DNA from 3 places in the Streptomyces sp. NPDC006516 genome. Region 1 is predicted to be linked to each of the others. Evidence: riboswitches for the same ligand, from Rfam matches in the RefSeq annotation. Region 1 holds a riboswitch; each other region holds the start of a gene.

Region 1 (7,353 bases):
CGCATATCGCCATGGCTGCCTCCGCCACCGGCTACACATCGGACCGAATCGTCTTCCGGCTAGCCCAGTTCGGGTACCGCATCCCTCAGACCCGCCTGCCACCGCTCGAACCGGGCGACCTGCACATTCTCAGTCGCGATCTCGACGCCGTGGCCCCCTGGCTCGATCACCACGAGCCGGTTCCGCTGTTTCACATCTCGCTGGCCGCCCAAAGCCTCAAGCTGACCCCTCACACGGTTGCCGCCCGGCTGCTCGAACACGGCTTCAGACTGCCCGACTTCGTCACCTTGAGCCCCACTCCCCCCACCCTCCCGGTGTCGAACACCTAGCGAACCGGGCGTGTCCCACAGCAGTCGCGGTTCAGGCAGCGCCGCTCCCCTCAGAGCCTCCCCGCCGCACGGAGCGCTCCGTCGGTGGGCAGGCCGAGACGGGCGGCCAGGGCGAGGGCGTCCTCGTAGGTGACGTCCGCGCCGGCCAGACGGGCCGCGGCCGGCGCGGGCGGGACCTTGCCGTGGTCGAGCAGCGCGGCCCACTGCTGCCGGTCGAGCGCGAGGTAGCGCAGGTCCGGGAGGTCCGCGAGGACGGTCAGGTCGGCGGCCTCGCATCCCGCGAGGTCGAGACCGCGCAGATGGGGGACGGTGAGCAGCGGCGTGAGGTCGGCCGGGGCGGTGGTGCGCAGGTCGAGGGAGGAGAGGTGGGGGTGGCCCGTGAGCGGGGTGAGGTCGCCTCCATGGAGAGTTACGCGCAGTGACTCGACCGGCAGGTCCCGCACGGGCGTCAGGTCGGCCGTCACGGAGCGGTTGAGGTGCAGCCGGCGCAGGCGGGGTGCGGCGGTGAGCGGGGCCAGGTCGACCGGTCCGGTGGCGTCGTTGATGTGGATGGCCTGAAGGCTCGGCGGAACCTCGTCAGGTATCCGGCCGACGATCTGCCGGCCGCCTGAGTCCTCGCCGTCCCTGACCAGGGAGATGTGGTCGTCGTACGTCTCGTAGCTGCCCTGCTCCAGCAGTTCCAGCTGTTTCTGGAGCAGGGAGGTGAGTGAGTCAGCGACATGAGCGGGGCCTTCGTCGTAATCGCGGCCGGTGGCGATGACCTGGCCGGGGCGCCCGTCCCGGGCGGGATCCATGTCGACGGCGAGGTAGTTGCCGTCCTCGGAGGTGGCGAAGCGGATCCAGCCGGGGTGGCCTCCGCAGCGGCGGACGGTGTCGGGAGGGGTGGCGTCGAAGACCACCGCGTCCCATTCGTGGTCCCAGCCGTACCAGGGGCGGTTCTGCCACTCCTGTTCTTCGGTGTACTCGGCCACCAGGCTCTCCAGCGACAGCCAGGAGTTGTTCTCGATCAGCCCGCAGTGCCGGTGTTCGATGCCGTCCCCGTCCGCCGTCAGATACAGCGCCCGCAGGTCGGCGGGGAGCGGACGGCCGATACGGTGCTCGGCGTCGTCGAGTTGGGCGACGGTGACGGGAGGCGGCAGTTCCTCCTGGTGCCCGAGGACGGTGGCGCGCCGCTCCAGGTACGCACGGAGCGTCGCGACAGCCAGGTCCGGGTCGCCGGCCGGGGTCGCCGTACCCGCCTCCTGGTTCGCGCCGGCCTGGGGCAGCCGGTAGCCGGGGTCCAGTTCGATCTGGTAACCGCCGGCGGCCTCGAAGACGCGGCCGACCCGCTCCGTGAAGGTGACGAGGGTGTAGGCGCCGGTGTTCCGGCAGTCCATCTCCCATCTGATTTGATCCCAGCCGCGCTCGCCGCGTACGGCTTCCGCAAGTCGCGTCAGCACGGGGTGCAGAGGGGGAAGCCCTGGTGAGTAGCGCCTTCCGGGGACCGTGTAGCCGCCGGTCATTCCGCTGCCGCCACCGCCCGCGTGGCCCGAGAGCAGTGCCCTGGTCCAGCCGTCCGGCGCATGCGCCGCGATCTCCTCGGCCATACGACGGGCTGCCTGCTCAACCATGTCCTGATGCTCCTCGTGTCGGCGACGAGGATCATCCTGGCAGCAGCCTCTGACACTCCCGCGAACGCCCGCGCCCTTGGGGGGCAGTCGGCGTCGCGGATCAGTAGAAGTGGGTGATGCAGAATTCGTTCTCCTCGGGGTCGGCCATCACCAGCACCACTCCCTCGTCGTACTCATGGCGTTCGCCGGTGAACCGGCCGCCGAGGGCGATCACTTGAGCCGTTCCCTGCTCGGCGTCGTCGACCACGACGTCCAGGTGCAGCCGCACCTTTCCCTGCTTCGGTTCGGTCACGGGCTGGAAGACCAGGCGTGGCTGCGGGTCGCCGAGCTCACCGAGATAGACCCAGCCCGGCATGGACGGGCCCTTCGGCCGGTCCAGCAGCGCGCTCCAGAAGCGCGACACGCGTTCCACGTCGATGCAGTCGACCGTCACACCGGCCCAGCGGTTCGCCACGGTGCCGGTCCCCCTTTCCTGTGGGCAGGCGGCGGGCCTGACGCCGCCCGCCGTCCATGAGCCCGGCCGCCCCGGGCCGCGCCGCCCTCGAAATTACTCACGGAACCGGCCCCGCGCTACCCTCGACCCGGAGAGATAAGTTAGGTTAGGCATACCTAAGTAATCGCCATGAGGTCTCCCCACCCCGCTCCCCTGGAGAACTTGGATGCGTCCTTTCAACTCCCGCGCCACGCAGCCGACCCCGGCCGAACGAGTGCTGTCCGTCCTGATGGCGGCCCACTCAATGACGGTCGTCAGTGACGGGCTCGACCCAGTCGAGATCCACCGCCTCGACGGCACCGGCGCGATGGGCCACATCCACCTGCACGAACCCCAGGAGTCCGGCCCTGCTCACGCCGGCCCCCGCATCCCGGTCCGGCTGGAGTTCACCGACATCGCGCCCACGCCCGTGCGGGACCGTATGCGCGCCCGTGTCACCGTGACCGGGCTGCTCTCGGCGCCGTACAGCACGGAGACGGCGGAGAGCACCTGCATGGAGTTCGGCCAGGCCGTTCTCGACGACCACACGGGACGGACCTTCGTCACGCTGGACGCGTTGCAGGAGACCGAGCCGGACCCGATCGCCACCAGCGAGGCGGGGATGCTGACCCATCTCGTGGACGAGCACGGCGAACTCGTCCCGCTGCTTCTCCGCCTCGTGCAGCCACAGCCGGCGAAGGGCGTCGTGCGCGTCCTGCCGCTCGCCATGGACCGTTACGGGGTGACGCTGCGTTTGGAGTACCCCGGCACCCACCGCGATGCGCGCCTGCCGTTCGCGAAGGCCGTGTCCCGCATCGACCAGGCAGGGCCCCAGATCCACGCCTTGCTGGCGGCCGCACGTCGCGCCTCCCACCGCAATCAGCTGCTGGCCTGATCGTCCGCAGGCGGACCGGAGGCCGCCCGCGCGTGGCGGTGACTTCAGGCCATCCGCACGCGAGGACGATCAGCTCCGGACCGGGCCCGTCCAGTGGTGGTCACACCCTCCACGAGTGCAACCGCACCGATCGTCCAGCCGTCCACGCGAACCGATGCCCCCAGCCATCGGGGCAAGCAGGCTCGATTCGGCTGTAGCCGCGACTCGTACGGCCTGCCGGCTTCCCGGCCCCAGCGACGGTGAGACGTCCGTGGGGAACGGAAGTACATGACCTCCCCGGCTCCCGCGCCCAGAATTCCTCCGCTGTGGGTTCCACTTCCCCCGGGCATGCACCCGAACCGGCGTGAGATCGACGCGAACTCGTCCGCCTGGCTCGACCGGTTCGGCTTGTACTCCGACCTGACGCCGCCTGCTTCCGGGCGTACTCGCAGGGCCAGGTCTGAATGGCCGCCGACAGCGCCCTCCGGGAACACGACGTCACGTCGTTACCCGCGAGACAGGCCGGCAGCCACTGGCCGGACGTCATCTCGTGACAGGTCCGCACCGCCGGGCGCCTTCGCGGGACCGCGAGCACTTCCTCGCAGGGATTCGTCGCGTCATCGCCGGCACACCTCCCCTACAGCGCCCCGAGAGGCACCCCCTCCGCAGGAACGCGTCCGGGGGGCGGCGCACGCCACCCCCCGACGCGTCGGCGCGTCCTCAGGTCTGCGGACGGCTGCCGTGGTTCGCGCCGTTCTTGCGGCGGGCCTTCTTCTTACGACGTCGCTTCGAGGACATCGATCCCTCCTCATCTGTTGCTTTGCGTTCTATGCGCCGGATTGTCGGCTCCGGCGGCCAACCTGCCCCTTACCCATCGGCGGGGCGGCAAACACCCTGCACCGACCCGTACGGGTGGTACGCATCACAGTGCGTGACGATCCGCACGCGGATCGCGCGGGAGGACCACCCCGCGCGGGGTGCCCGCCGAAGCCGCACAGCGGCGCCCACCCTCCTGCCCGCGGCCCTGACCGAGGCGGTTCGCAACTGCCACCCGTTCGCAGGTACGGGCGGGGGCCCGCTTGTCACCGTCCACGGCCTGGCACTAGTGTCACCACGCCTTGGTGAACGGGAAATCGGTGTGATGCCGGTGCGGCCCTCGCCACTGTGATCGGGAAGTCCGGCTCCAGCCCTCACGGGCAGCCACTGGGTCCTCGGACCCGGGAAGGCGGAGCACGGGCGGTGTCACCCGTAAGCCAGGAGACCGGCCAAGGCATTTCAACCATCCACGAGGTGCTGGAGAGGGTCTGCTGAGCCATGCACATAGCCGAGGGTTTCCTCCCCCCTGCGCACGCGATCGCCTGGGGTGTCGCGTCCGCGCCGTTCGTCGTCCACGGAGTCCGTTCACTCACGCGTGAAGTCCGGGAACACCCCGAGAGCACGCTGCTCCTCGGCGCCGCCGGTGCCTTCACGTTCGTCCTGTCCGCCCTGAAACTGCCCTCGGTGACGGGCAGTTGCTCGCATCCCACCGGCACGGGGCTGGGTGCCATCCTGTTCCGCCCACCGATCATGGCGGTGCTCGGCACCATCACCCTGCTGTTCCAGGCCCTGTTGCTGGCCCACGGCGGCCTGACCACGCTCGGCGCCAACGTCTTCTCGATGGCGATCGTCGGCCCCTGGGCCGGATACGCGCTCTACAAGCTGCTGCGCCGGTTCGGCGTCCAGCTGATGGTCGCGGTGTTCTTCGCCGCGTTCGTCGCGGATCTGTCCACCTACTGCGTCACCAGCGTGCAGCTGGCGCTCGCCTTCCCCGACCCGGGCAGCGGATTCCTGGGCGCGCTCGGCAAGTTCGGTTCGATCTTCGCGGTCACCCAACTGCCGCTCGCGGTCAGCGAAGGGCTGCTCACCGTGCTGGTGATGCGTCTTCTGGTGCAGTCCAGCAAGGGCGAGCTGACCAGGCTCGGCGTCTTCCTCACCGGCAAGGGTGACAAGGCCCGCAGGACCGAGACGGAGGCGGTGGCGTGATGACCAGGAACACGAAGATCAACGCGCTGCTGCTGCTCGTCGTGGCCGCGCTGGCGGTCCTGCCTCTGGCCCTCGGCCTCGGCGACGACGAGAAGGAGCCGTTCGCGGGCGCCGACGCCCAGGCAGAGACGGCGATCACCGAGATCGACCCCGGCTACGAACCCTGGTTCTCCCCGCTCTACGAACCGCCGTCCGGTGAGATCGAGTCCGCGCTGTTCGCCCTCCAGGCCGCTCTGGGGGCCGGAGTGCTCGCCTACTACTTCGGTCTGCGGCGCGGCCGACGGCAGGGCGAACTGCACGCCAGGGCTCAACTCGACGCGGCCCATGGCGCGAGCGGTGCCGGAGAGTCCACGGCCCAGGGGGCCTGAGCACACGTGCTGCCGATCGACGCGGCGGCGCACAGCAGTCGCTGGCGCCGCCGCCACCCCCTGGACAAGGCCGTGCTCGGTCTCGGACTCACCGTGCTGGCCGTCTCGCTGCCGCCCTGGCCCGGCGCCGCGCTCGTCCTCGTCACCGCGCTCACCGCGCTCCTGGGCCCGGCAGGGGTGCCCGCCCGCCGGCTGTGGCGGGCGTACCGGGTGCCCCTGGGCTTCTGTGTCACCGGGGCTGTCACGCTCCTCGTGCAGGTCGGGGGCCCCGAGGGGTTCGTCTCCCCGGCCGCCGGAGGGCCGGCCCGCGCCGGGGAGTTGCTGCTGCGGACCTCGGCCGCCTCGCTCGGCGTCCTGCTGTTCGCCTTCACCACTCCGATGTCCGACCTGCTGCCCCGCTTGGTCCGGGTGGGGGTGCCCGCGCCCGTGGTGGACGTCGCCCTGGTGACGTACCGCATGAGTTTCCTGCTCCTCGACGCGGTGCGCCGGATACGGGAGGCCCAGGCGGCGCGGCTCGGGCACACCACCAGGGCCGCCGCCTGGCGGTCCCTGGCAGGCCTCGGGGCGACCGCGTTCGTCCGGGCCTTCGACCGCGCGGCGAAGCTCCAGGCGGGGCTGGCCGGACGCGGATACGACGGCACCCTGCGTGTCCTGGTGCCCGAGGCTCGCGTCTCCCCCCGCTTCGTGGCCGTGAGTGTCGCCGTCCTGGCGGCGCTCTCCGTCCTGACCTTCGCACTGGAAAGGCCGCTCTCATGAGCGATTCGGCACTGCTCGCCCTGCGGGGTGCGTCCTTCGCGTACGAGGACGGACCACCCGTGCTCAGCGGTCTCGACTTCGAGGCGCGCGAAGGCCGTGCGCTCGCCCTTCTCGGCCGCAACGGCAGCGGCAAGACCACCCTGATGCGGCTCCTCAGCGGCGGACTGCGCCCGTGCGAAGGCCGGTTGACGGTCGAGGGCCATCCGGTGACGTACGACCGCAGGGGGCTGACCCGGCTGCGTACGACGGTGCAGCTGGTGGTGCAGGACCCGGACGACCAGTTGTTCGCCGCGTCCGTGTCCCAGGACGTGTCGTTCGGGCCGCTGAATCTGGGCCTGCCGGACAGGCAGGTGCGGGACAGGGTGGCCGAGGCGCTCGCCGCCCTCGACATCACCGCCCTGGCCGACCGGCCCACCCATCTGCTCTCCTACGGACAGCGCAAGAGGACCGCCATCGCGGGGGCGGTGGCGATGCGGCCGCGCGTGCTGATCCTCGACGAGCCGACCGCCGGGCTCGACCCCGACGGCCAGGAACGGCTGCTCGCCACGCTCGGTACCCTCCGCGAGAGCGGCACCACCGTGGTGATGGCGACCCACGACGTCGATCTCGCACTGCGCTGGGCCGACGACTGCGCGGTCCTCACCCCGGCCGGTGTCCACTCCGGGCCCGCGCCCAGGGTGCTGGGCCGTGTGGATCTCCTGCGGGAGGCGGGCCTGCGACTGCCATGGGGCATCGCCACCGCCCAGCTGCTGCGCTCCCACGGGCTGCTGGACGCCACGGCGCCCGGCCCCCGCACCCCCGAGGAGCTCGCCGCGGCATATGTCTCCCCCGCCGCCGTCGAGCGGACGCCGGCTGACGGGTGACGGGTGACGGGCGGGGGCTGAGGGGCGAGGCATGACGGCCGTCGACGCCAGATCACGCG
Region 2 (7,353 bases), on a different contig from region 1:
GCGGCGCCCGTACCTCAGGTCCTGGGCCAGGATCTAGAAGTCGTCGTCGAAGCCGACCGACCCCTCCACCGCCACCTGGTACGCGGAGGGCCGGCGTTCGAAGAAGTTGGTCAGCTCCTGCACCCCTTGGAGCTCCATGAAGGAGAACGGGTTCTCGGAGCCGTAGAGCGGCGGGAAGCCGAGCCGGGTGAGCCGCTGGTCGGCGACGCACTCCAGGTACTGGCGCATCGACTCGGTGTTCATCCCCGGCAGGCCCTCGCCGCACAGGTCGCGGCCGAACTGCAGCTCCGCCTCGACCGCCTCGCGCAGCATGTCGGTGACCTGCTGCCGGAGTGCGTCGTCGAAGAGGTCCGGCTCCTCCTTGCGGACGGTGTCCACGACCTCGAAGGCGAAGTTCATGTGCATCGTCTCGTCACGGAACACCCAGTTGGTGCCCGTGGCGAGACCGTGCAGCAGACCGCGCGAGCGGAACCAGTAGACGTAGGCGAAGGCTCCGTAGAAGAACAGCCCCTCGATGCACGCGGCGAAGCAGATCAGGTTGAGCAGGAAGCGACGGCGGTCGGCCTTCGTCTCCAGCCGCTCGATCTTCTCGACCGAGTCCATCCACCGGAAGCAGAACTGCGCCTTCTCGCGGATGGAGGGGATCTCCTCGACCGCGTCGAAGGCCGCCGCACGGTCCTCCGGGTCGGGGAGATAGGTGTCGAGCAGCGTCAGGTAGAACTGGACGTGCACGGCCTCCTCGAACAGCTGACGTGACAGGTACAGCCGGGCCTCGGGCGAGTTGATGTGCTTGTAGAGCGTCAGCACCAGGTTGTTGGAGACGATCGAGTCACCCGTCGCGAAGAACGCGACCAGCCGGCCGATCATGTGCTGCTCACCGGGGGAGAGCTTGGCGAGGTCGGCGACGTCGGAGTGCAGGTCGACCTCCTCGACCGTCCAGGTGTTCTTGATCGCGTCCCGGTAGCGCTCGTAGAAGTCCGGGTAGCGCATGGGGCGCAGCGTCAGTTCGAAGCCCGGGTCGAGCAGGTTCTTGTTCTCGGAAGTACTCATCACTGGCAGGCCTCGCAGGACTCGGGGTTTTCGAGGGAACAGGCAATGGCGTCCGCGTCGGGAGCCGAGGCCTGCTGTACGGGAACAGGGGCCGCGGCCGACGCCGCGCGGGCGATCCGGGTGGCCGGGCGCGAGCGCAGGTAGTACGTCGTCTTCAGCCCTTGCTTCCAGGCGTACGCGTACATCGAGGAGAGCTTGCCGATCGTCGGCGTCTCCAGGAACAGGTTCAGCGACTGGCTCTGGTCGAGGAACGGGGTACGCGCCGCCGCCATGTCGATCAGACCGCGCTGCGGGATCTCCCACGCCGTGCGGTACAGCTCCCGCACGTCCTCGGGGATCCACCCGAAGCCCTGCACCGAGCCACTCGCCTCACGGAGTGCCTCACGGGTCCGGGCGTCCCAGACGCCGAGCTTCTTCAGCTCCTCCACCAGGTACGCGTTGACCTGGAGGAACTCGCCACTGAGCGTCTCGCGCTTAAAGAGGTTGGAGACCTGCGGCTCGATGCACTCGTACACCCCGGCGATCGAGGCGATCGTCGCCGTGGGGGCGATGGCGAGCAGCAGCGAGTTGCGCATCCCGCTCCTGGCGACGCGGGCGCGCAGCGCGTCCCAGCGCTCGGGCCAGTTCAGCTCGGTGCCGTAGTGGTCCGGGTGCAGGACGCCACGGGCGGCGCGGGTCTCGGACCAGGCGGGCAGCGGGCCGGACCGCTCGGCGAGGGCGCAGGAGGCCTCATAGGCGGCCAGCATGATCCGCTCGGAGATCTTCGTGGACAGTGCGCGGGCCTCGGGGGAGTCGAACGGCAGGCGCAGCTGGAAGAACACGTCCTGGAGGCCCATCGCGCCCAGGCCCACGGGGCGCCAGCGGGCGTTGGAGCGGCCTGCCTGCTCGGTGGGGTAGAAGTTGATGTCCACCACGCGGTCGAGGAAGGTCACCGCGGTGCGGACGGTGGCGTCCAGCCGCTCCCAGTCGATGGTGCCGTCGGCGACGAACGCGCCGAGGTTGACCGAGCCGAGGTTGCAGACGGCCGTCTCGCCGTCGTCCGTGACCTCGAGGATCTCCGTGCAGAGATTCGACGAGTGGACGACGCGGCCCGGCTCGGCGGTCTGGTTGGCCGTGCGGTTGGAGGCGTCCTTGAACGTCATCCAGCCCTGCCCGGTCTGAGCCAGCGTCCGCATCATGCGCCCGTACAGCTCACGCGCCGGCATCGTCTTGCGGGCCAGCCCCTTCGCCTCGGCCGCGCGGTAGGCCGCGTCGAACTCGTCGCCCCACAGGTCCACCAGCTCGGGGGTGTCCGCCGGGGAGAACAGCGACCACTCGGTGTCCGCGTCGACGCGGCGCATGAACTCGTCCGGGATCCAGTGCGCCAGGTTGAGGTTATGCGTGCGCCGCTGGTCCTCGCCGGTGTTGTCGCGCAGCTCCAGGAACTCCTCGATGTCCGCGTGCCAGGTCTCCAGGTAGACCGCGGCCGCCCCCTTGCGCCTGCCTCCCTGGTTGACGGCCGCGACGGAGGCGTCGAGCGTCTTCAGGAACGGCACGATGCCGTTGGAGTGCCCGTTGGTCCCCCGGATGAGTGAACCCCGGGCCCGGATACGGGAGTAGGAGAGTCCGATGCCGCCCGCGTGCTTGGAGAGGCGCGCCACCTGGTGGTAGCGGTCGTAGATCGAGTCGAGCTCGTCCAGCGGGGAGTCCAGCAGGTAGCAGGAGGACATCTGCGGGTGACGGGTGCCGGAGTTGAACAGGGTGGGGGAGGAGGGGAGGTAGTCGAGCCGGCTCATCAGGCCGTACAGCGCCGCCACTTCCTCCAGAGCCCGCTCGGAGGTGTCCTCGGCGAGCCCGGCGGCGACGCGCAGCATGAAGTGCTGCGGGGTCTCGACGACTTGGCGCGTGAGCGGGTGGCGCAGCAGGTAGCGGCTGTGCAGCGTCCGGAGCCCGAAGTAGCCGAAGCGGTCGTCGGCGCCGTCGGCGAGCGCCTGCTCGACCAGGGCGTCCAAGGCCTCGGCGTGCAGCGCGACGAACTCCGCCGTACGGTCCGCGATCAGGCCTTCGCGGTGTCCCACGGCGACCGAAGCGGAGAAGGAGACGGCGCCCTGTCCGGCCGCCTCGTCCGCCACGGCACGGGTGAGGAGCCGGGCGGCCAGCCGGGAGTACGCCGGGTCCTCGGAGATCAGGCCCGCCGCGGCCTCGGTGGCCAGCGAGCGCAGCTCCGCCTCGTCCGCCCGCGCGCTGCGGCCGCGGAGCGCGGCGGCGGCGACCCGTCCGGGGTCGGTGTCGGGGAGATCGGCCGTCAGGCCGGTCAGGGTCCGCAGCAGTGCGGTCCCGGGCGCGTCGGTCGTGCGGCCTTCGAAATCCGCGGCTGAAACCGGATCGGCTGGCGCGATGGTCACTGGGGCTATCCCTCGCTCGGCTCGGTGCCTGCGGGAGCGGGGCAGCCGGGCACGGCGAAGCCCGTCGAAGGGCGGCACGGAGTGCACGGCGTCCACCGGCCCTCCGCGGGGCCCGGACGTCTCGGCGTCCGGTTCGGTCGAGCCGGACGCACTGTCGACAGGTCTTCGGACTTCGCCGGTGCGCGTGAGCGCACCGGTCACACCGTTGCGGGACAGTTCCGGACTCACACCGGATTCCCCTGCGGCGACAGCGAGGTCGAGCATACATGTGGGGGCTACCGAATGAAGCAGCCCCCACATCTTGTGTCGTGAGGGGTCACAAGGCCAGACGGAAGGTCAGGAGTGGGAGATCGGGAAGAGGGCACCAGTCCCGTTCCGGAGTCCGCTCGAAGCCGAGCCGCCGGTAGATGCGATGGGCACCCAGCATGGCCGGCTGCGTCGACAGGACGATTCCGGTGAGCCCTCCCGCGGCCCGCGCCCGGTCGACGCAGGCCCGCACCAGTGCCTCGCCGGCGCCCCGCCCCCGGGCCTCCGGCGCGACTGCCAGCATCCGGAACTCCGCCTCGTCCTCCCCGGCTATGTCGGCCCACGGGCTGCCGGGCGCGACGTACGTGACGCCTCCCAGCAGCTGTCCCTCGGCGTCCAGCGCCACCAGCACCTCGGCCTCGGCCGCCCGGCGTCCGACCGCGCGGAGCTGTTCCAGATAGGGATCCTCGGCTCCGAAGTCCAGGAGACCGTCGCCGAGATACGCCTGGGCGGTGATCTCGCCCAGTTCTACGTGGTGGGCGGGCAGGACCGGCCTGATCGATACGTCCATGGGCGGAAGTGTGCACCAGGCGGTGGGCGCCGCGCGCACCTGTTTCGCGCCGGGACCCCTCCCGGGGGACGGGGACCAGGCACGACGCCGTTCTGGGGTTCCCGGGGACCCGGCACGACGCCGTCGCGGGTCCCCGGAACGGGTCCCGGCACGACGCCGTCCCGGCAGGAAGAGCCCTGCCGGGACGGACGCCGCACTTCTCACCACTGCCGCGAGGTCAGTGGCCCCCTCCCGGGGCGCCCACCGTGGCCGGCGGGAGCTCCGTCTTGACGCCCGGGTCGCCCACGTCCGCCGTGTAGTCGCCGGGGGAGGTCTCGTCCACGCCCGCCGGTGCCTTCACCGCGTTGAGGACGAAGGTCAGGACGACCACGACGACGACGTTCAGCACGAAGGCGGTGAGACCGATGTAGCCGATCTCGCCGATGCCGGGGATCTCCTTCGAGGACCCGCCGAAGTGCTTCTGGGTCGGGCTGGCCACGCCGTACGCCGCCACCGTTCCGTAGAGCATGCCGACCGCCCAGCCGGCGATCAGTGCCCAGCGGTGGAACCAGCGGGTGAACAGGCCGCCGACCAGGGCCGGCATCGTCTGGAGGATCCAGATGCCGCCCAGCAGCTGGAAGTTGATCGCGACCGTCTTGTCCATGGTGAGGACGAAGGCGAGCGCGCCGACCTTGACCAGGAGCGAGACCAGCTTGGAGACCTTGGTCTCCTGGGCCGGGGTCGCGTCGGGCTTGATGAAGTCCTTGTAGATGTTGCGGGTGAAGAGGTTCGCCGCGGCGATCGACATGATCGCGGCCGGCACCAGCGCGCCGATACCGATCGCGGCGAAGGCCACGCCCGCGAACCAGTCGGGGAACATGTTCTCGAACAGCTGCGGGATCGCCAGCTGTCCGTTGTCCACCTTGACCCCCGCGGCGATCGCCATGAAGCCGAGCAGGGCCAGGAGGCCGAGCATCAGCGAGTACAGCGGCAGGATCGTGGTGTTGCGCCGGATCACCTCACGGCTGCGGCTGGAGAGCGTCGCCGTGATCGAGTGCGGGTACATGAAGAGGGCGAGCGCCGAACCCAGTGCCAGGGTCGCGTAGCCCCACTGGCCCATCTCGCCCGGGACGAGGCCCGCGACGGGCTTGCCCGCGGCTTCGTTCTTCGCAGAGAACGCCTCGCTCGCCTTGGAGAAGATGTCGTCGAACCCGCCGAGCTTGATCGGGATGTAGATGATCGCCACGGCGATGACCAGATAGATCAGGCCGTCCTTGACGAACGCGATCAGCGCCGGGGCACGCAGCCCCGAGGAGTACGTGTACGCGGCGAGGACCGCGAACGCGATCAGCAGCGGCAGGTCCTTGATGAACCAGTGCGTCGTCTCGCCGCCGCCGACGCCCATGACGTCCAGCACGGCCTGGATGCCGACCAGCTGGAGCGCGATGTACGGCATCGTGGCGAGGATGCCGGTGAGGGCGACCGCCAGCGAGAGGCCCTTCGAACCGAAGCGCCCGCGGACGAAGTCCGAGGTGGTGACGTAGCCGTGCTTGTGCGAGACCGACCAGAGGCGCGGCAGGAAGGTGAAGATCAGGGGGTAGACGAGGATCGTGTACGGGACGGCGAAGAAGCCCGCCGCGCCCGCCGCGTAGATCGCCGCGGGCACCGCGACGAAGGTGTACGCCGTGTAGAGGTCGCCACCCAGCAGGAACCAGGTCACCCAGGTGCCGAACGACCGTCCGCCCAGGCCCCATTCGTCGAGGCTGGCCTCGTTCTCGGCCTTGCGCCAGCGCGCGGCCATGAACCCGATGACCGTGACGGCCAGGAAGAAGAAGATGAACACGGCGAGTGCGACGCCGTTCACGCCGTCCTTCATGCGGAAGCACCCCCCTTGCGGGCGCGCTGGTCACGCTGCCACAGCTTGTACGCGACCATGGTGAGGGCGGTCGAGAGGAGCACCCAGAGCATCTGGTACCAGTAGAAGAACGGGATGCCTATGAAGGTCGGTTCGACCTTCGCGTACGAGCTCACCCACAGCATCGCCACGAACGGGGCGATCAGACAGAGCGCGATGACCACTCTGGCGGGTGTCACCACCGGTGGTTTCGCATCGTTTTCTTCCGTCATTGGCGACTCCGTCCCCTCGCTGATCACCTGGTGTAATGCGCAGGAAATCTAGGCGAGAGATCCGGCCACCGTCACCCCCCGTCCGCATTGCGGTCCGGCAACGGTCCGGTGTCGCCCGAAAAAGACCGGTCCCCCCGCGTGTGCGCGGGGGGACCGGTGGGGCCGTGTGTCCGTCGGCGTCTCAGTCGGTGGGACGCTTCAGGCGGGCCACGAACTTGTAGCGGTCGCCGCGGTACACCGAGCGGACCCACTCGACCGGTTCGCCGTGTCCGTCGATCGAGTGACGGGACAGCATGAGCATCGGCAGGCCGACGTCCGTGCCGAGCAGCCCCGCCTCGCGCGGAGTGGCGAGGGAGGTCTCGATGGTCTCCTCGGCCTCGGCCAGCCGGACGTCGTACACCTCGGCCAGCGCGGTGTAGAGCGAGGTGTACTTCACCAGGGAACGCCGCAGCGCGGGGAAGCGCCTGGCCGAGAGGTGCGTGGTCTCGATGGCCATCGGTTCACCGCTGGCGAGCCGGAGCCGCTCGATCCGCAGCACCCGTCCGCCGGCCGTGATGTCCAGCAGCCCGGCGAGTGTGTCGTCCGCGGTGACGTAGCCGATGTCCAGCAGCTGCGAGGTCGGTTCGAGGCCCTGGGCGCGCATGTCCTCGGTGTACGAGGTGAGTTGCAGTGCCTGGGAGACCTTCGGCTTGGCGACGAAGGTGCCCTTGCCCTGGATGCGTTCCAGCCGGCCCTCGACGACCAGCTCCTGGAGGGCCTGGCGCACGGTCGTACGCGAGGTGTCGAACTCGGCGGCCAGGGTCCGCTCGGGCGGCACCGGGGTGCCCGGCGGCATGGTGTCCGTCATGTCGAGGAGATGGCGCTTGAGCCGGTAGTACTTCGGGACGCGTGCCGTACGCCCACCCGCGCCGGTCTCGCTCGTCACTCTGCCCCCGTCGGCACCCATGGCCCGCCTTCCCGACTGCTGCGTTGCTGCCGTCACCGGCTCCTCCGTCT
Region 3 (7,353 bases), on a different contig from region 1:
GCCCGGCGCCCGGGCGGCGCGTGGCTCCGGCACGGGCGGCGCGCCCGGCGCGAGGAACGGCAGCCCCGCAGGCGCCCCCCGCTCGATGAGCCGCCACAGCGCGTCCGTGTCCGCGTGCTCCTCGATCAGGTCCCCCAGCCGGTCCAGCTGTTCCTCCCGCAACGCCCCGAAGCTCGTGTCCGGCGCCGCGGTGAACCGCCGGCCCGAGGCCCGCGCGACCTCGGCCAGGAACGCCCGCCGGAACGCGTCGCTCTCCAGGGAACCGTGCCAGTGCGTCCCCCACACCGAGCCCACCCGGCACCCGTCCAGGAACGGCTCACCGCCGTGGACATCGGCGACGCCGTGGTGGATCTCGTAACCTTCCACCGGCTCCCCGAGCGCCGAACCGGCAGGCCTCTCCAGGACCTTCTCCCGGCCGAAGCGGACGCGTACGGGCAGCAGCCCGAGCCCTTCCACCAGTCCGGCCCGGGACTCCACGTCGTCCTCGATCCGTTCGCCCAGCACCTGGAACCCGCCGCAGATGCCCAGCACCGGCCGTCCCTCCGCGGCCCGCCGCACCAGGGCGTCAGCCAGGCCCCGCTCCCGCAGCCAGGCCAGCGCCTTCACGGTGCCCCGCGTCCCCGGCACGATCACGAGATCGGCGTCCGCCAGTTCCTCGGCCCGGTCCACGAACCGCACCACCACACCGGGCTCGGCGGCCAGCGCGTCCACATCGGTGAAGTTCGACATCAGCGGCACGGCGCACACCGCGACCCGCAGCACGTCCTCGCCGTGCGGGGGCGCCACGACCGACTCGCGCACGGTCCCGCGCATCGAGACGCGCAGCCCGTCCTCCTCGTCGATGCCCAGCCCGTGGGCGTACGGGAGCACCCCGTACGTGCGCCGCCCCGTGAGCCCGAGCAGCATGTCGAGGCCCGGCTCCAGCAGCGAGACGTCCCCGCGGAACTTGTTGACGAGGTACCCGGCGATCAGCGACTGGTCCTCGGCGCTCAGCAGCGCCGTCGTACCGAAGAACGAGGCGAACACACCGCCCCGGTCGATGTCGCCGACCACCAGGACGGGAAAGCGCGCGGCCCGCGCGATGCCCATGTTCACGATGTCCGTACGCCGCAGATTGATCTCGGCAGGACTGCCCGCCCCCTCGCAGATCACGGCGTCATACGTGCCCCGCAGCTGCTCCAGGCAGTCCACGACCGTCCCGAGCAGCGCCTCCTGGCGTCCGCCGTGGTAGCCGCGCGCACTCATCTCGCCGACCGGCTTCCCCATCAGGACGACCTGGCTGGAGCGGTCACCGCCGGGCTTGAGCAGCACCGGGTTCATCAGCGCCGACGGCTCCACCCGGGCCGCCTGCGCCTGCATGGCCTGGGCCCGGCCGATCTCCGCGCCCTCGCGGGTGACGAAGGAGTTCAGCGACATGTTCTGCGCCTTGAACGGCGCGACCTTCACTCCCTGGCGCACCAGCCAACGGCAGATCCCGGCCGTGACGACGCTCTTGCCCGCGTCCGAAGTGGTGCCGGCCACCAGCAGCCCGCCGCTCATCTGCCCCTCCGCCCCATGGCCAGCCGCCCTGCCGCGCACACGGCGAGGGCCAGCACACTCACCCGGCGCGAGAGCCGCGCCGCGCGTTCGATGTCCGTGACCCGCACCTCGCGGCCGGCCTCCCCGTTGAGCACCGGCCGGTGCTCGACCCGCCCGCCGTACGCCAGGGTCCCGCCGAGACGCACGCCCAGCGCCCCCGCGAAGGCGGCCTCCACCGGGCCCGCGTTGGGGCTCGGGTGCCGGTCCGCGTCGGCCCGCCAGGCCCGGACGGCCTCGCGCGGGCGCCCCCCGCAGGCCACGGCGAGCGCCGCGGTCAGCCGGGCGCCGGGCCAGCCGGCGAGGTCGTCGAGCCGCGCGGAGGCCCAGCCGTAGCGCCGGTAGCGGGGCGACCTGTGCCCCACCATGGCGTCCAGGGTGTTGACGGCGCGGAAGGCGACCAGGCCCGGTACACCGCCGAGCGCCCCCCACACCAGCGCGCCCACGACGGCGTCCGAGGTGTTCTCGGCGACGGACTCCACCACCGCGCGGGCCATCTGCTGCGCGTCCAGGGCCTGCGGGTCGCGCCCGCACAGGTGCGGCAGCCGCTCCCGGGCCGCCTCGACGTCCCCTGCGGCGAGCGCCCCGCCGACCGCGCGCGCCTCGCGGCCCAGCGACGTGCCACCGACGACGGACCAGGTGGCGGCGGCGGTCAGCACCACGGCGGCGGCCGGGCGGTTCCGTACGGCGCGGGTGGCCAGTGCCGCGGCAGCCGTGGCGCCTCCGGCGCAGACAAGGGTGTGCAGCGCGCCCCAGCCGCGGTGATCGCGCCACAGCCGGCTCTCGACGCCCGCAGCGGCACGCCCGAAGGCGGCGACGGGGTGGCCCCGCCGGGGATCACCGAGCAGCAGGTCGCCGATCAGGCCGGCGGCGGCGCCGTACACGAAGATGCGGTCGGCTCGCACGGCTCAGCCGGCCGTCGCGCCTCGAAGGGCCTTCGTGGCGGGTGGCGGTGCGGTGACCGACGCAGGGCAGCCAGACATGGCGTATGTCCTCACTCAGGGTCCGCGCCCTGGTTCGACGTGACCGGCGACGAGAGTCTCCTGGCTCCCGGATCCGCAGTTCCTCCGGCCTTCCAGTCCGCGTCTGCGGACCGTGACTTCCGTGTGGAGGCTGCTCCCCGGTGACAGTGGCGGGACCGCGCCGGATTCGCACCGGCTTCCTCTCCTGTCGCCGTAAATGGCTCCGGCAGTCCACCACGCCCCACGAAGGCCCGTCAACCTGCCGTTGACCTGCGGGGCTTCAGTGTGCTGAGACGCACACCGGGCCGGACACACACGGGGTGTGTCCGGCCCGGCCGGGTCCGCCCAGGGGTCAGGCGACGATCAGGTAGATGCCGTACGCCACCGCCGCCGCGCACAGCGCGAAGCAGGCGTACGCGCCGGTGCGCGCCAGGACACCGGTACCGCCGGCCTGCGTCGTGGACGCCTGCTTCGCGAGTCCCGTGATGCCGAGGGTGAAGAGGCCGACCAGTGCGACGGTGACCACGAGGCTGACGCCGAAGACGGACGCGAGAGCTGCCCAGTCGATGTTCATGTGGATCTGTCCTTACACCGTGGCCGGCCGCTCGGCCGGGGTCTCGGCCGTCGGGGCGTGGATGGTGGTCTTGAGGTCCGGGACGCTCACGCCGGCGGGCGGCGGGCTCACGGCCGCGATGGCGGTCGTGACGACGCCCGCGGGCTCACCCTCGGTCGCGTTGACGTTGGTGTGGTCGACCGGCTTGCGGCGCGACAGGAGCCAGATGGCGCCGGACCCCACGACGAGCAGCACGGCGACCACCGCGACGCCCCAGGAGCCCTGCTTGGTCAGGAACTCGGCGCCCGCTCCGACCAGACCGGCGGCCGGGAGCGTCAGACCCCAGGCGATGAACATCCGGGAGGCGGTGGACCAGCGGACCACGCCCCCCTTGCGTCCGAGGCCCGCGCCCATGACGGCACCGGAGCAGGACTGGGTGGTCGAGAGGGAGAAGCCGAGGTGCGAGGAGGCCAGGATGACCGTGGCCGCGCTGGTCTGGGCCGCGAAGCCCTGCGGCGGACGCAGGTCGGTGAGGCCGCTGCCCATGGTGCGGATGATGCGCCATCCGCCGAGGTAGGTGCCCAGCGCGATGGCGATACCGGCGGAGGCGATGACCCAGACCGGCGGGTTCGAGCCGGGGGCGAGGACGCCGCCGGTCACCAGGGCCAGGGTGATGATGCCCATGGTCTTCTGCGCGTCGTTGGTGCCGTGGGCGAGCGAGACGAGACCGGCCGAGGCGATCTGACCGGCGCGGTACCCCTTGGCCGTCGACTTGAGCTGCGCCTCGTCGGTCATCTTCCGGTTGAGGCGGTACGTCAGCCTCGTGGCCAGGAGCGCGGCGATACCGGCCACGAGGGGCGCGGCGATCGCGGGCAGCAGGATCTTCGTGACGACGGTGCCGCCGTTGATCGAGGACCAGCCGGCGGACATGACCGCGGCGCCGATGAGGCCGCCGAAGAGTGCGTGGGAGGAGCTGGAGGGCAGGCCGACCAGCCAGGTCAGCAGGTTCCACAGGATCGCGCCGACGAGCGCGGCGAAGATGACCTCGGTTCTGAGGTTGCCCTCGTCGACGATTCCGCCGGAGATCGTCTTGGCCACCTCCACCGAGAGGAAGGCGCCGACGAGGTTGAGGACGGCGGACATGGCCACCGCGGTCTTCGGCTTGAGGGCGCCGGTCGAGATGGTTGTCGCCATCGCGTTGGCGGTGTCGTGGAAACCGTTCGTGAAATCGAACACGAGAGCTGTCACGACCACAATCGCGAGCAGCAGCGTGATGTGTTCCATTTACCCAGGCAATCTTTCGACGTCATTGGCTCGTGGAACGTAAGCAACCAGGATGAACGGAAGGTGAACTGGGCGGGGCTGCACGGTGACCCCAACCGCGTATGCGGGTTCCGCTTGTGTGTTTCCTGAGCGGCGGGGCGGCCCGGCACCGTTGCGGCGCCCGGCCCGTGGGGGTGGCCGCGACGCCACGGCCTGCGCGGTCCCGCCCTCCGGGGAGACCTCGGTCACCTGATCGTCCGCGTCCTAGGATCTCCGCATGAGCGACGGACTTCAGGACGCGATCGCACGGGCGTGGGAAGGGGTCGTCGCGACGGCCCGCCGGACGCGGGAGGAGGGCCTGGTCGTCGGCACCTCGGGCAATGTGTCCGCCCGGGTCGGTGACCTCGTCCTGGTGACCCCCAGCGGGGTGCCCTACGACAAGCTCGGCCCCGGCGACGCGGTCGGCGTCGACCTGGAAGGCCGCCGTGTCCTGGGCGACCTCGTCCCCACCAGCGAGCTCCCGCTCCACCTGGCCGTCTACCGGGGCAGCCGGGCCCGGGCCGTCGTCCACACCCACGCCGTCCACGCCACGGCCGTCTCCACCCTCGTCCCTGAGGTCCCGCTCGTCCACTACGCCGCCGCCCTGCTCGGCGGCCCCGTCCGCACCGCCCCCTACGCGCGCTACGGGACGCAGGAGCTCGCCGACAACATGCTCACCGCCCTGCGCGACCGCACCGGATGCCTGCTCCGGAACCACGGCACCGTCACCTACGGGGACACCCTCGACGAGGCCTACGACCGCACCGCCCAGCTCGAATGGATGTGCAGGGTCTGGCTCACCGCGAGCTCCGTGCCCGGGCACAGCCCGTCCCTCCTCACCCCGGACCAGCTGACTGAGGTGCGGGAGGCGCTGGAGGGGTACGGCCAGCCCGGCTGAGCCCGCCGCCGTACCGTACGGCCGCCGCCCACTGGCCGTCGGCGCCCCCGCCCGTGACACTGGAGCCGTGCGCCCGGCAACAGCGGCGGCAGTGGCCGCCACATCGATCCTCGGCGTCGGCGCGGCTACGGTCGCCGCCGGACGCTACGCCAGCGACGCCGCCCTCGGGGCGCACTCGCCACGCCCCTTCCCGGCCGACCGCCGCCTCACCGTGCACGCCACCGCGGCCGGGCACATCACCCTGACCCGCTCCTTCCCGGCGCTGCGCCCCGGCACGTACGGACTCGTGGGCCGCGGCGTCCACGCGGTCGTCGGCCCCGTGGTCGAACAGCTGCCCGGTGCCGCCACGGCCTCCGCCGACACGGTCGTGCGCCGGCTGGAGCGCGTCACCCTCGGCAGCCTGAAACGGGGCTCCAAGGTCCGTCTCACCCCCGAGGTGCACCGGGGCGACCCGCTGGCCGCCCTCGGCCTCGCCCACAAGGAGGTCGAGATCCCGGGGGAGCTCGGCGCGCTGCCCGCCTGGTTCGTGCCCGGTGCCCGCGACACCTGGGTGATCACCGTGCACGGCCTCGGCACCACCAGGGAACACCCGCTGAACGTGCTCGGCTTCCTCCACGGCCAGCAGCTCCCCGTGCTCGACCTGGCCTACCGCGGTGACCCGGGCGCCCCGCGCTCCCCGGACGGCCTCGCCCACCTCGGCGAGTCCGAATGGCGCGACCTCGACGCCGCGATCCGCTACGCCGTGCGGTACGGCGCCGAGAACGTGATCATCCACGGCTGGTCCTCGGGCGCGTCCATGGCCCTGCACGCGGCCGTCAACTCCGCGCTCCGTGACCGCATCCGGGGTCTCGTCCTGGACTCCCCGGTCCTGGACTGGCGGACCACCCTGCGCGCCCTCGCCTCGGCCAGGGGAGTCCCCTCCGCCCTGCTGCCCCTCGCGGTCCGCGCGGCCCAGGGCCAGACCGGCCTGCACGGGGCCCGGCTCCTGGACACCGCGGTGCCGACGGCCCTGCACGCCCCCACCCTCGTCTTCCACGGCCCCGACGACACCCTGGCCCCCTGGGAGCCGTCCCGGGAACTCGCCGCACGCCGGCCCGACCTGGTGACCCTGCACTCCGTGCCCCGGGCTCCGCATGCGGCGATGTGGAACGCCGATCCCGCCGGCTACGAAGAGGTCCTCCGGCGTTTCCTCACGCCCCTGATGTGAGCTGATGGGCCGGAACCGCCCGGTTGGTGACCCTGCCCCGAGGCCGTGCCAAGCCCGGTGACACAGCTTCCGTTTGGGCTTTCGGCCCGTCAGAGGCAAGACTGCTCCTCGTGACGTCCCGTACCCCGCGCGACTCCAGACTGCGACTTGTCCGCCCACGACCCCAGGCGACCGCCCGTAAGGCCGTGTCGACCCGGCGCACCAGGCCGGCCCCCCGCCCACCGGAGGGCACCCCGCCCCCGGCGGAACTGGCACGCCAGGCCAGGGCCGTACTGGCCGACGCGGTGCGGATCGCGCACTGGGCGGCGGACGGCACGAGCCCCGGATCCGCCCCGCTCGCCGCGCAGGCCCTGCGACGGGCCGCCTCCGCGCTGGACCTCTCCCCGGCCCAGGTGCTGGCCGGCTGGGACCGGGCCAGGCTGGCCGGGCTCATCGAGATCCACGGCGACACCGCCCGCCCCGGCTGGCGGCTCCGGGCCTGGGACCGGGACGACTCCGCCGTGCTCCGCGGCTGGGTGGCGCTCTTCGACGCATGGTCCCTCGTCCACGCCTCACCCGAGGGCATCGAGGCCACCGCGGTGGCCGAAGCCGTCGAGGCGGTTCCCCAGGTCCTCTCGCTCCTCCAGCTCTCGGCGGGCCCCGTGACCGTGCCCGCGCTCCTGGACCTGCTGGCCCAGCGGGTCGCGGAACTCCACGAGGAGCGGTGCGAGGTGCCGTACGGGCCGCAGGAGCAGTCCGCCCCGGCAGACGCCGACGGGCAACCCGCCGACCTCAACGCGCTGCTGCTCGACTGGGCGCTCGAAGGCCTCGCCTCCGTCGGCGCCCTCACGCTCGGCGCCGGGCACGCCACCCTGAC

The links. A riboswitch is a leader RNA that binds a small molecule or an ion and turns the genes downstream of it on or off. The one in region 1 is predicted to bind cobalamin.
Region 2: another riboswitch for cobalamin. It lies ahead of ABZY45_RS10420 (ribonucleoside-diphosphate reductase subunit alpha); the one in region 1 lies ahead of ABZY45_RS27070 (energy-coupling factor ABC transporter permease).
Region 3: another riboswitch for cobalamin. It lies ahead of ABZY45_RS05675 (cobalamin biosynthesis protein); the one in region 1 lies ahead of ABZY45_RS27070 (energy-coupling factor ABC transporter permease).

Annotation. Positions count from the first base shown of each region.
Region 1 covers NZ_JBEXPD010000012.1:44,905-52,257, forward strand. The annotation lists gene ABZY45_RS27050 (caspase family protein) at 1-329, shown strand, start outside; gene ABZY45_RS27055 (SMI1/KNR4 family protein) at 380-1,939, opposite strand; gene ABZY45_RS27060 (VOC family protein) at 2,040-2,393, opposite strand; gene ABZY45_RS27065 (DUF2470 domain-containing protein) at 2,599-3,306, shown strand; cobalamin riboswitch at 4,366-4,570, shown strand; gene ABZY45_RS27070 (energy-coupling factor ABC transporter permease) at 4,600-5,307, shown strand; gene ABZY45_RS27075 (energy-coupling factor ABC transporter substrate-binding protein) at 5,307-5,675, shown strand; gene cbiQ (cobalt ECF transporter T component CbiQ) at 5,682-6,431, shown strand; gene ABZY45_RS27085 (ATP-binding cassette domain-containing protein) at 6,428-7,294, shown strand.
Region 2 covers NZ_JBEXPD010000002.1:925,617-932,969, forward strand. The annotation lists gene ABZY45_RS10410 (hypothetical protein) at 1-37, shown strand, start outside; gene ABZY45_RS10415 (ribonucleotide-diphosphate reductase subunit beta) at 34-1,050, opposite strand; gene ABZY45_RS10420 (ribonucleoside-diphosphate reductase subunit alpha) at 1,050-3,434, opposite strand; cobalamin riboswitch at 3,573-3,710, opposite strand; gene ABZY45_RS10425 (N-acetyltransferase) at 3,751-4,251, opposite strand; gene mctP (monocarboxylate uptake permease MctP) at 4,469-6,106, opposite strand; gene ABZY45_RS10435 (DUF3311 domain-containing protein) at 6,103-6,357, opposite strand; gene ABZY45_RS10440 (GntR family transcriptional regulator) at 6,539-7,303, opposite strand.
Region 3 covers NZ_JBEXPD010000001.1:1,286,797-1,294,149, forward strand. The annotation lists gene ABZY45_RS05670 (cobyric acid synthase) at 1-1,539, opposite strand, end outside; gene ABZY45_RS05675 (cobalamin biosynthesis protein) at 1,536-2,480, opposite strand; cobalamin riboswitch at 2,612-2,741, opposite strand; gene ABZY45_RS05680 (hypothetical protein) at 2,890-3,111, opposite strand; gene ABZY45_RS05685 (inorganic phosphate transporter) at 3,124-4,374, opposite strand; gene ABZY45_RS05690 (class II aldolase/adducin family protein) at 4,631-5,290, shown strand; gene ABZY45_RS05695 (hypothetical protein) at 5,358-6,497, shown strand; gene ABZY45_RS05700 (hypothetical protein) at 6,683-7,353, shown strand, end outside.